3 regions of the Lentibacillus sp. genome follow, and region 2 is predicted to be linked to each of the others. Evidence: riboswitches for the same ligand, from Rfam matches in the RefSeq annotation. Region 2 holds a riboswitch; each other region holds the start of a gene.
The links. Region 2 has a riboswitch for thiamine pyrophosphate ahead of thiW (energy coupling factor transporter S component ThiW). Riboswitches for the same ligand answer to the same signal wherever they lie in the genome.

Region 1 (4,215 bases), on a different contig from region 2:
TGAGGCAGCGGTAAATACATTTGAACAGGAAAAATAACAATGGGGCTGAATCAGTCCAAAAAAGCTCAGAATTAATTCTGAGCTTTTTTTGGCATGTAACTATGTTATTTGTACATCGGGGACAAGCCCACGGAAATTTAGCTGCACCTCTTTTTTAAATATACCCCAAGATTTATATTTCCCGTCTATATCTCAAAGAAATGTACTTCTCTCCTTCAACGTTACCATAGGCTTCTTTTTCACGCATAAAACGAAAACCTTTTGCTTCATAAAAAGGAATACCTTTATCATTTCCTTTAAGCACAGATACCCATTGTTCCTTAGAACCCTTATTACGCTGTATATCTGTTAAGTGGTTTAATAGCTGGGTGCCTATCCCTTCTCTCCGGCGTTGGGGATCTAGATACAAAACATAAACTTCACTTTTATCATCGTCTTTCATACCTCCGCCAATAGCCCCTACAACTGTTCCATCGTCAAGTGCTACAAAATAACCGTCCCAGCCCTCTGCTTCTTCTAACTCTCCGTTGATACGATCATGATTATAAAATATTTTATTATTTCTTCTTATATTTTCTTGACTTTTGATATCTGAAATTGCGTCCTGCCTACCTTCTATACAGACCCTGGAAATCCCTTCTACGTGCTTTGGTAATCCCCTTTTAACTTCAATCATCATTCTCCCCCATTCGATAGCGTGGCTTTATAATATTCAATAATAGTAAATGAAACAGTCAATCATTATTAGACTCTTGTTCTTACACTTGATAGTTCAACCACACTTTAATGTAAAAATCTCTATCATTGATAGACTGTGCTTCCGCTTCCTTCATGATTGCTTTTGTGATGAACTGCAGTTGGCTCCCCCTTGATTCCTTCCCGAAGCAGCTTCTTCAGCAAATAATTTATATGGTTAAATTCTAACATAACTTAGGCACAATGAATGATGGAACCCATCTGGAATTTGATTTTAAAGCTGGCAAGACACACCGGCATAAATTATACGCACACTTTCAGCTAACTGCCTTTCCATTTTACCTTCTATTCGAATAAAATAACGTAAGCTCGAAGGATCGTCAGGGAAAGGAGTGGTAACGATTGAGAATTCAAACCATGAACGGAATAATTATGAATCAAGATTATACGAAATAGAAGCCCGGCTGAAAGTATTAGAACAATCACTGGAATCAAAAGCAGATACGAAAGATATCATTGTAAAAATGGATGAATTGATTAAAGAAAAAGAGCTCATTACAAAATCGGAATTAAACAATTTTCATGAGAAAATGGAAGCAACGCTGCATGCCAACCACGTTAAACTATTAAAATGGATTATAGCCTCCGGAATCAGTTCAGTAGCTGCCATCGCAGCAGTCATACGTGTCTTTGTATGAATGATTCTTCATGCAATCATATAAACCCTTTCCACCGCAGTAATATACAACGACTTTCCCATACGTAAAAATGAAAGAAAAGTTGAACTATTGACAATAATTTTATCGATGTTACAATTTAACCAACAATTAAATTCATGAATTCACTAGGGGTGCCTTTTAAAAAGGCTGAGATCAAAGCAATGCACTTTGAGACCCTTTGAACCTGATACGGTTGATGCCGGCGAAGGGAAGTGACGAACGGAACACAACCAATCTATTAACCTTATGATACGTTCAAAACCACTTTCCCTGCATCAGGAAAGTGGTTTTTTTATGTTGTTAAAACGAGTTTCGGGAGGTGTGTCAATGGACCGAGTTCAAAAGCGTGATGAAAATTCAGGAACGTTTCATATCATCTCAACCGGACAGCAGACACCGGAAAACTTAGCAGCCATTACTGAACAGGTCATTCCCCCTGTTGACGCGATTCATCTGCGGGAAAAAGCGTGGACTGATAAACAAATGATCCAAGCCATCCGGTTGCTTCATGCCAAAGGAGTGCCACTGGATAAAATCATTATCAACCATCATGCGGCAGTTGCTCATATCATGCACACAAAAGGCGTGCAGTTAACCCATAACAGCGTGGATGCAGCGACAGTCCGCCGTTCTTATTCCGAACTGCATATTGGATGTTCTGTTCACTCGGCAGAAGAAGCCATCTATGCCTGCAATCAAGGTGCAGACTATTTAATCTTCGGTCACGTATTTGAAACACGGTCAAAACCTGATCTGAAGCCTATGGGATTGGAAGAACTAAGAAACGTCGTGCAGCAGGTGCACATACCTGTTCTGGCAATTGGCGGGATTACTGCGGAAAACACACCGGATGTCATGCAAGCAGGTGCCAGCGGAATTGCTGTATTATCCGGCGTATTATTGGCCGATAAGCCTCTGGAAAAGGCAGCAGCCTATAATACGGCGCTACAGAAAGGCGGTGAACGACGTGTATGATGTCATTATAGTTGGCGGTGGTGTCATTGGCAGCTCGATTGCCTTTCAACTAAGTAAACGCGATTATAACGTGCTTATCATCGAAAAAGATGAAATCGGGCAGAAGGCATCCAAAGCAGCAGCGGGAATGTTAGGTGCACAAAATGAAATGGAAAGTGATAGCCCGCTTTCATCACTTTCCCATCAAAGCAGAGCCATGTTCCCAGATTTAGCGGAAGAACTTAAATCGCTCAGCGGGATAGATATCGAGCTGATTCAAAGTGGGATCATAAGGTTAGCCCAAACGAAAGAGGAATCAAGACGATTAAAGCAGGCTTTTGAACGTCAGCAGAAATCTGGTGAAGAAGCCTCATTGCTGTCTCCCAAACAAGTGAAAGAAAAAGAACCGTACATTAACGACTCCTTGACGGGCGCTCTTTATATGGCAAACGACGGGCAAGTCAATGCATCCCTTTTAACAAAAGCACTGGCTCAGTCTGCTGTCAGATTAGGCGCAGATATTCTGGAATATACCGAAGTACAGGATTTTTTGGTCGAAAGGAATCGCATTACCGGGGTCAGCACAAACAATGGGACATTCCTTGCCAATACAGTTATCACAGCGGGAGGTGCATGGAGTAAAGGGATTTGGGAGAAAACCAATATGACATTGGATCTTTACCCGGTAAAAGGCGAATGTTTTTCCGTCTATCAGAATGAACACCTGATTACTTCGAGTATTTTTACAGCTTCGTGCTATATCGTACCGAAGTCCGGCGGGAGATTCATTATTGGCGCTACACAAAAGACCTGCAGTTTAGATCAGTCTGTACGGCTGGATGGACTGCATTCGCTAATGACAAATGCCATTCACCTTGTCCCTGAACTTAAAAATGCCAAATGGGAAAAAGCCTGGACCGGTCACCGCCCGCAAACCGGGGATGGATTGCCATATATGGGCGAACACCCTCAAATAAATGGGTTGTGGCTGGCGGCCGGGCATTTTCGAAATGGCATTTTATTAGCGCCCATTACCGGTTTGCTGATGGCTGATTATATCGAAGGCAAGTCTGTTGATGATACTTTTGGGCTTCAGCGACGAATACAAAAGGAGGTAAGTCTATGAGTCTGCTTATTAATGGATCAACTGTTCAATTACCGGAACATGTGAGCACGGTTTCTGATGTCATTCTTCATTTTTTTACTGATCGGCCGGTGGTCATTGTCGAACATAATGGTGAAATCATAGATAAGGCATCCCATCCCACGAGGGAAGTGACGGATGGCGATAAACTGGAATTTGTACATTTTGTAGGAGGTGGCTGATATGTTGACTATTGGCGAAAAATCATTTCAATCCCACTTACTGTTAGGAACCGGGAAATATCCGAATGTCGATATGCAGAAACAGGCAGTTGCTGTATCGGAAACAAACATTTTAACCTTTTCTGTCCGCCGGATGGATATTTACGAACCATCCCAACCTAACCTATTGGAAAAAATTGATATACAAAACTATGACTTATTACCCAACACAGCAGGAGCATACACCGCAAAAGAAGCTGTACGAACAGCTAAATTGGCCAATGCATCCGGTCTTTGTGACATGATCAAAGTCGAAGTGATTGGGGATAAGAAAACACTGCTCCCAGATCCTGTTGAAACACTTAAGGCAACAGAAGAGCTGCTGAAAGAAGGATTCACCGTTCTCCCATATACATCCGATGATGTCGTCCTGGCAAGAAAATTGGAAGAATTGGGAGCACATGCCATTATGCCTGGTGCATCACCTATTGGATCAGGACAGGGGATTATCAACCCGCTTAACTTAAGCTTTATCATTGAA
Region 2 (4,215 bases):
ACAGCTTCCATATCACCTGGTGCTAATTCTGGCTGCTGCTGATTGATTTCCTCTTTTGCCTGGTCCCAAATAGCCTCATTATTGAAAAGCCATACCATAAATCCGCCAACAACAGTAAAAAAACCATAAATGAGTGCACCAATAATCGTTAACACTATTTCGCCTGTCCGGCTCATATAAAGCCCCTCCCATTCCATTTTCATAACTATGCAACACGTTAAAAGAATTATTCAACGTCCGCATTTTTCATCAATTGTATCACAAAATCATCCAATCTTTCCTCAATCAGCTGATTTGTCAGTCCAGTCACCCCAAAAGCCCGCCAGCCCGGGTATACTTCCGGAGGTCCGTCCAAAAAGTTGATCAGCGCGACAACATCCCAATACCGGTTATAACGCTTCCCGGCATAATGCTGATAAGCCATTAAAAATCCATCAGCCGTATCCGGTCCGTACAGCATAGCAAGATTCAGCCGGCAATGACCGATATCAACTCCGCGCGGTCCCTTGCAGGCATTCACCCAATCCACCACACCGCTGACAGCGCTGTCGCTCCAAAGTACATTGGCGGGATGATAGTCCCGATGAATAAAGCAATCTCCCGCATTGGGGGTAGGTCCGCTTACTATATCAAGTGCCTTTTTCCACATCTCCGGAACACCCGACCACGCCGGAATGTTAAACGAATCGATATCATTATAAGGAAAATAATCATATGGAAAACCGGCTGCATCAATTCGGTGTATTTTGACAAGCGTTTTTCCCAGACCATCCACCCACTGTTCCATGTTATCAGGTTTTAACTCCACAGCCCCATCCAGCTTTGTCATGAGAACGGCCGGGACACCGCATTTATCACCGTTCCTATCAAAAGCAATCACATTCGGCGAAGTCACTCCAGTCCCCTCAGCCATTCGTAAACTTGCCGCTTCATGCACAGCCAAATCAGGTTCTTCCGTCAGCCAGTCCTGATTATCAAACCGCCGGATGACATAGTGCCTTACCGTTTGTTCCATTTTTAATGTGATACTATGCAATGTGGACGATGTACTGCCCTTCAGCTGATAAACCGATTGAACAGCTGCAGTTGAATCGACTGAGTTGATGACCCATTGCAGAACATGATCTGGTAGACAATCGCCATACGCAATCATTCAAATTCTTCCCTTCCATCCAAACTAGAAATGTGACCCATTGCGAAATGGGGATCCCTGCTGAAAAAAGAACAATAACTTCATAAGCCATCCTAGCACCTTTCATTCTACCAAAGCCAATTTGGAACTCTAATAATCTCATGACAAATGTCAATCCTTTTGTTACACTTAAGGTGAAGAATTCAATATACCTAACTACTAGGGGTGCCCACGAAACGCGGGCTGAGAGGAAAGGCGTCTGAGCTTTCCGACTCTTACGGACCTGATCTGGCTAATACCAGCGTAGGGAAGTAGTCTGACGAAATTTGATATCAGCTATTTCAAGCCAGGTCCAATCTATGGATCTGGCTTTTTTGGCGGTTAAGAAAAATTACTTTCTTACTGCACAAGGGCCACTTAGGCTTTCTAAATTTTCCTTCTGCCCCTAATGAGAGGAGGGTTGAATTGAACCGGACGCGTTTACTGACAACAATGGCCGTTTTTGTAGCGATTGGAACTCTGGGCGCACAGCTCCTATGGTTCCCGGCAGGTGTTGCCAAGGCCTATCCGGTGCAGCACGCTGTTAACGTTATGGCCGCTGTATCACTCGGTCCCGGTCCAGCCGTTATTATCGCCTTTATGATTGGACTGCTCCGCAATATGCTTGGCTTGGGAACACTGCTGGCATTCCCCGGTGGTATGGTCGGCGCTTACCTGGCTGGTTGTCTTTATCGGCTAACTGACAAAAAAGGTATGGCTGCACTTGGTGAAGCAATAGGCACCGGAGTTTTCGGTTCATTGTTTGCTGTTCCATTTGCGCGTATCCTGTTGGGCAGTTCAGCCGGCGCACTTTTCTTTATGCCGTCGTTTCTTATTAGCAGCATAACAGGTGCATTAATCGGCTGGTTTATCGTTTCAAAGGTGAACCAAACAAATCTACTGGAAAAACACGTATAGGAGGTTTCGACATGAGTCAACTACCCGCAGCCTTAACAATCGCCGGCACCGATCCGAGCGGCGGCGCTGGCATTCAGGCTGACTTGAAGACGTTTCAGGAGTTAAAAACGTATGGCATGTCGGTCATCACTTCTGTTGTTGCTCAAAATACGACAGGCGTCCAGGATGTGCAGCATATATCAGTGCCCATGATTAAGCAGCAATTGGAATCAGTTATTTCCGATATCCCGTTCCAGGCTTTCAAAACCGGCATGTTAGCCAATATCGATTTAATGGATGCCGTGGCTGAAAAGATTCCCGGATTGAATGTTCCTTATATTATGGACCCGGTTATGGTGACCACAAGCGGACATAAATTAATCGCGGAGGATTCCCGCGAGTATTTACGCGAGAATCTGCTGTCATTAGCGACGCTTGTAACACCGAATGTCCCGGAAGCAGAGGTGATTACCGGAGAGTCGATTAAAACACCAGAAGACATGCAGCAGGCTGCCAAGCGGATTGTCGATGAATTCGGTGCAGGGGCCGCTCTTGTGAAAGGCGGTCATATGCAAGGTGAGGCGATTGACTTTTTATACGATGGTGAAAAGATGCATACTTTCTCGACTGAACGAATCGATACGCAAAACACACACGGAACCGGCTGTACCTATTCGGCAGCCATTACTGCCTATGTAAGCCAGGGTTATCAATTGACAGATGCAGTCCAGAAGGGGAAAGACTTTATCACCGCAGCTATAAGCCATTCATTTTCGATCGGGCAAGGAAGCGGCCCGACCAATCAGTGGGCACATCGAATGGAAAGGGTGAGTAAATGAATCAATCAATTATTCATGAAGCACGTGAAGCAACACCACTTATCCATCATCTGACCAATCAGGTGGTCATGAATTTTTCAGCAAACGGTCTGTTATCGTTCGGCGCAGCGCCGGTTATGGCTAAGGCTGAAGAAGAAGCAGCCGATATGGCATACAATGCCGACGGTGTCCTGCTCAATATCGGGACTTTGACTGCTGATGATCTTTCGTCGATGGTCCGTGCAGGTGTCGCCGCAAACGAAAAAGGGATCCCGGTTGTTCTTGATCCTGTGGGTGTTGCCGCAACTCCTTTCCGAAAAACTGCTGTGAAAAATATTCTGGAGCAAGTGAAGCCGACTGTGATCAAAGGAAACGCAGGCGAACTTGCACACCTGGTTGAAATTCCATGGGAAACAAAAGGTGTCGAATCAGTCGGTGACGGCAATGCCGATGAGATTGCCGCTAAAGTGGCCAAAATGTATCAGACTGCTGCTGTTGTCACCGGTAAAACAGATGTTATTTGCATTGAAAATGAAATTTTGCAGAACCATACTGGTCATCCGATTTTAGGCAAAATAACCGGTGCCGGTTGTCTGCTTGGATCCGTATTATCAGCATGCCTGACAACCAACGAATCTATCGGGCAACAGGCAATGACCGCTGCTGCGTTTTATGGGCTCGCCGCAGAACATGCCGCAGAAAGAACTGATGTTAATGGCCCAGGGACATTTCTCCCCCATTTCATCGACGCATTGTCACTTAATCCTGCTGCACTGGAAAGGAAATAGCTTATGTATCTAAGAAAATACTTTATCATGGGAAGTCAGAACTGTGACCGGAAACCCGAGGATATCCTCAAAGAGGCGGCAAAATCCGGCATTACCGCTTTTCAGTTTCGGGAAAAAGGTGAAGGAGCATTAACCGGTGAAAAAAAATTAGCATTGGGGCGCAAACTGCGGGATATTTGCGCTCGTCATAACGTCATGTTTTTCGTGAACGATGATATTGATCTGATTGAACCACTTGAGGCTGATGGTATTCATATCGGACAGGATGACATGCGGCTTGAAAAAGTGCGGGAGATGTTTCCCGATAAGCTAATTGGATTATCTGTGTCAAATCAATCCGACGTCGACAACAGCTCCATTCAGCTGGCTGATTATCTCGGGGCAGGTTCGGTATTTTCAACACCATCCAAGGACGATGCTGGACACGCAGTCGGTATTGAATGGATCAAAACATTGAGACGTCAGTACCCCGATATACCGATTGTCGGGATTGGCGGAATTACTGAAGAGAATGCATCTTCTGTTATCGACGCCGGAGCTG
Region 3 (4,215 bases), on a different contig from region 2:
AAGAGCGATTTTTTGTTTCTGACCACCCGACAGCTCATGGATTTTGTGATGATTAAAACCTTCCATCCCGACAGCTTTCAGCACTGATTCAATCCTCCCGCGAATGCAGGAAGCGGGAACCTTTCTATTTTCCAGAGTAAACGCAAGCTCATCTTCTACCGTAATCATGCAAAACTGACTTTCCGGATCCTGAAAAACGATGCCGATTTCCTGTGTCAGTTCTCCTTTTGCAATCTCCCGGATGTTTTCTCCGAGAAAAAAGATGTCCCCGGAAGACGTCCCTTCCACTGCTTCCGGATACAGACCGTTGAGACAGAGGGCCAGACTGCTCTTCCCGGATCCGCTTGCTCCCATCAAAAGAGTTGCTTCACTTTGGTTCAGTGTAAAATCGAGGCCATCGAACAATGGCTGTTCATCAATTTCCTCATAGGAAAATGAAAAATTGCGCACTTCAATTATCGGCTGCTCTGTTCCCTTAAGCACTTTCATATTTCCGCTTCCTCTGCAATTCTTTTCCTAAAGCATAGCCTCGGAGTACACCGGTTTTCGCTAGCTGATCACTGAGCCATTTGCCGAGAACACCCGAGATCAGAGCAGCACTGATAATCCGTACAATCAGCGTTGAGACGATCAGCCATGGTGCCAGGGCAATCATCCCGGCTGAATACAAATGCCAGGCAAAGCTGATGATGGCGGTGGATATACCGGACATGATAAGAATCCGCAGCCGGTAATCCTGCCATCTTGTCAGGGCAAAGACAAGTTCCGCGCCCGCTCCCTGAATGGCAGCGGAAAGAAGCAGTCCGGGTCCTGCTGGGGAACCAACCAGAATCTCAACGATCCCAGCAATCACTTCCGCAGTAAACGCAACCCCGGGCTTCTGTAGGATGTATGCTGCCATAATCGAGACAATAAACCAGATACCATAAATGACCTCATAGCCAAACGGTGCTAGGCCGAATGGCGCAAGGATATTGCGGATCCCTTCACCGACAAGGAAGAACACCAGATAGATAAGCCCAAAGACAACGCCTAAAATTGACATCAGGATAATTTCCTTTAATTTCCATTGCTTCGTCATTAAAATCCCCCTTAATCATTGTTGGACGGGCTGTTTGCTGAAATGGTAAAAGTCATGGTGACATGGGATACCTTCTCCTGCACACGGTCAAAAGATTGTTGCAGCGCCCTGAAAACATCCTTCACATCGCCGTCCAGTCTCGTCGCATAATGAACAGCACTTACCTCAACATTACGGTGTTTGGACAGATCAATCTGTTCATAGATTGCATCCATATAGTCCTCCCTTCCCATCGGGTAAAGGGAAAATTTACAACCTGCTTTCTGGGATACCGCATTTGATTTTGTTTCATTCAGCGGTATAACCACTTCATCCATATAGGAATCCGCATCCGTATCCCTCGGACAGCCAATGGAAAACGTGCCGCTCATCGCAACATGCTCCCCTGTTTTGGCCGTGTGCAGGAAAAGGGCCTCGGTTACATCAAAAACATGTACCATATCCCCGCGCACACACGTGCTCACGTCATCAGTGTCTTTCCATACCATCGATGTGTCCACCTCTTCCAGTGCCCTCAAAATAATATCGGCGAACTTGTCACTCATCGGAAACAGGGTGAACTGGCACCCTGCGATCCTGCTTGTTCCACACCTGTCATTGCTCATCATTCTTCTCCTCCCTGATATTTAATCCACAAAAAAACTGCACTCCCGAAGGAATGCAGTTTACACATATATCATGATCACGTTGATTAATCATACTGTGAACTGCACTTCCCCACGCTGGTATTATCCAGTTCGGGTTCAAAGGGTCAGATATGATATCCTCTCAGCCGCCGCTTCCGGCAGCCCCCCTAGTGCTTATCGGTTATGCAGTTTTCATGTAGCTTCATGATAAATAATTTTGTGAGTTTTGTAAAGGACTTTTTTAATTTATAGATTACTGGGTTATGCAACTTCTTTACCCGAAGCTGTAATCAGTTTTGCCTGCAGCAACCGGTTCCTTAAGGTTATGCCAATCAAGCTTGCCAGGAAAGCTTTTATCAATCCGACGGCGATAAATGGATATACACCTGCTGCAATAGCCGCATTCCAGTTCAGCTCCATAACAATTTTCAACTGCAGGGTGCCAAAAAGCAGGGTGACAATCATTCCAACAATGTTTGCGATAAGGGCCAGTGGGATTGTGAATTTTGTTTTTTCCAGGATAAGTCCAGTAAAATAGGCTGCTGCAATAAATCCAAATATGTATCCGCCAGAAGGCCCTATCAGCACTTGCGGCCCTCCGCTGAATCCTGCGAACACCGGCAGGCCTATAGCCCCTATCGCAGTATAAACAAGCATTGCTATTGCCCCGTGACGGCTTCCGAGAACAGTTGCTGCAATACCAACAGCCAATGTTTGTCCGCTTATTGGGATGAGCGGCAGCGGGATTTCCATCTGAGCCAGAATTGCTGTGACAGCCGCGAAAATAGAGCAGTTAATAAGTGATCGTAGTTTATTACTTCTTTCAGTCAACATAATCAGCTCCTAATCCTGTATCTTGTTTATTGATAGAATAGGGTGTTCTGCTTTTAATGTCAACCATCAATTACTTAAGGTTAACATTTATTCAATGCTGTTAGCACATCACCTACTTGACACACAGTTGTGTTGTATATAAAATACTCTTAATTTTAAAAGTCTATGCGACTATTACAAAGGAGGCGTCATGAAATGATCTTAACCCCCGGTCAAAAGGAAAGTCTTCTGCCTGTAACAACCAATCACGCACAACTTCAGTCAGCTCTTGTCAGGCATCATGAGATGAAGAAGAAAATTCAGAAGGACAAAAAGGAATATTATGATGAGGAAAAAGATAAAAAGGCACGTGAGCAATACTATCGAAGTATCGATTTTGACGGGAATGCTGATGAGGTCATGCAATCACTTAAGGATCTTATGAAGAAGACGCATACAAACCAAGTGCGATATGAACCTGCTGAATATGTTTATCCATGGGTTGATCTTCGGCCTAACGGGGATCTTATGAACATTTATTCCGGGGAAAATAGGACAGCGGACGTTGTGATTAAAGAAGACTTTAAAGCTTCACTGCAAAGAAAAAATATGATTGATAAACTGGAATCACATGCAGGCTTCAATCAACTTGCCAGGATTGCGGATGAATTTCCGTATAACTGTGAACATGCGGTACCGCAATCGTGGTTTAACGAACGGATGCCAATGCGCGGCGACATTCACCATTTATTTACTTGTGATCCTGGCTGCAATTCACTTCGAAGTAATTATCCCTATCATGATTTTGCTGATTATAACCCACAACGGGCTGGCACCAAACGGGTGGAAGATGCATGCGGCAAAGCAGAAGATGAGCTATTTGAGCCGGAATATGGGAAAGGTGCTGCGGCTCGGGCCATGTTGTATTTTCTGATCAGGTACCCAGATGAAATTGAGCAGTCACATAAAGATAGAATTGATATGGATTTGCTGAAGGAATGGCACCGGCAGTTCCCGCCAGACCATTATGAAATGCATCGTAATCAAGCTATCTATGAAATTCAAGGGAATCGTAATCCGTTCATTGATTATCCCAAAGAAATGATTCACGTTTATAATAGGTTCGATGGCTTCGATATTTAATTTGCCTGCAGCTTGGTTAAGGCAATGGGCAAGACTTCTTAACGGCCTATTTGCCTTAATTCCCCCTGAAGAAAGATTCATCCCCGATCACATGGCACCATTTCAGAAGGTGATGTTTCGAACATAACCGATCTATCGACAGCTTAGCGCCCTATATATGGTACGATAAATATTAGAAAACCTAAGTTGCCCTTATGCAGTAGTAAAGTATCCATACTTGCTTAACTGCTAACAAAGGAGGTCTGTCATGATTACCATTCTTATCGTCGATGATGATTCGCATATTCGTGAGCTGCTGCGTTTTTATTTACATAAGGAGAACTATAAAACAATCGAAGCACAAGATGGAGAAGAAGCACTGAAAAGACTGGAAGAACATCATGTACATCTTGCGCTTGTCGATATTATGATGCCGAATGTGGACGGGTATCATCTGTGCAAAGAGATCCGTAATTACTATGATATCCCTGTCCTGATGATCACGGCCAAGGGAGAAATGAAAGACAAAGAAAAGGCTTTTCTTGCAGGAACAGACGATTATATTACAAAGCC

Region 1: linked by a shared signal. The riboswitch ahead of VK097_RS08815 (thiamine phosphate synthase) and the one ahead of thiW (energy coupling factor transporter S component ThiW) in region 2 are both predicted to bind thiamine pyrophosphate.
Region 3: linked by a shared signal. The riboswitch ahead of VK097_RS15090 (YkoF family thiamine/hydroxymethylpyrimidine-binding protein) and the one ahead of thiW (energy coupling factor transporter S component ThiW) in region 2 are both predicted to bind thiamine pyrophosphate.

What each region holds. Positions count from the first base shown of each region.
Region 1 is NZ_DATGTT010000051.1:28,951-33,165, forward strand. Features, by position in the region: gene VK097_RS08800 (GlcG/HbpS family heme-binding protein) at 1-37, shown strand, start outside; gene VK097_RS08805 (GNAT family N-acetyltransferase) at 173-676, opposite strand; gene VK097_RS08810 (hypothetical protein) at 1,089-1,394, shown strand; TPP riboswitch at 1,533-1,643, shown strand; gene VK097_RS08815 (thiamine phosphate synthase) at 1,710-2,390, shown strand; gene thiO (glycine oxidase ThiO) at 2,383-3,495, shown strand; gene thiS (sulfur carrier protein ThiS) at 3,492-3,695, shown strand; gene VK097_RS08830 (thiazole synthase) at 3,697-4,215, shown strand, end outside.
Region 2 is NZ_DATGTT010000064.1:1,547-5,761, reverse strand. Features, by position in the region: gene VK097_RS11295 (DUF4064 domain-containing protein) at 1-176, opposite strand, end outside; gene VK097_RS11290 (phosphotransferase family protein) at 227-1,153, opposite strand; TPP riboswitch at 1,344-1,459, shown strand; gene thiW (energy coupling factor transporter S component ThiW) at 1,598-2,089, shown strand; gene thiD (bifunctional hydroxymethylpyrimidine kinase/phosphomethylpyrimidine kinase) at 2,101-2,907, shown strand; gene thiM (hydroxyethylthiazole kinase) at 2,904-3,674, shown strand; gene thiE (thiamine phosphate synthase) at 3,678-4,215, shown strand, end outside.
Region 3 is NZ_DATGTT010000109.1:57,872-62,086, forward strand. Features, by position in the region: gene VK097_RS15080 (ABC transporter ATP-binding protein) at 1-489, opposite strand, end outside; gene VK097_RS15085 (ECF transporter S component) at 476-1,081, opposite strand; gene VK097_RS15090 (YkoF family thiamine/hydroxymethylpyrimidine-binding protein) at 1,093-1,686, opposite strand; TPP riboswitch at 1,779-1,886, opposite strand; gene VK097_RS15095 (biotin transporter BioY) at 1,969-2,538, opposite strand; gene VK097_RS15100 (endonuclease I family protein) at 2,737-3,663, shown strand; gene VK097_RS15105 (response regulator transcription factor) at 3,911-4,215, shown strand, end outside.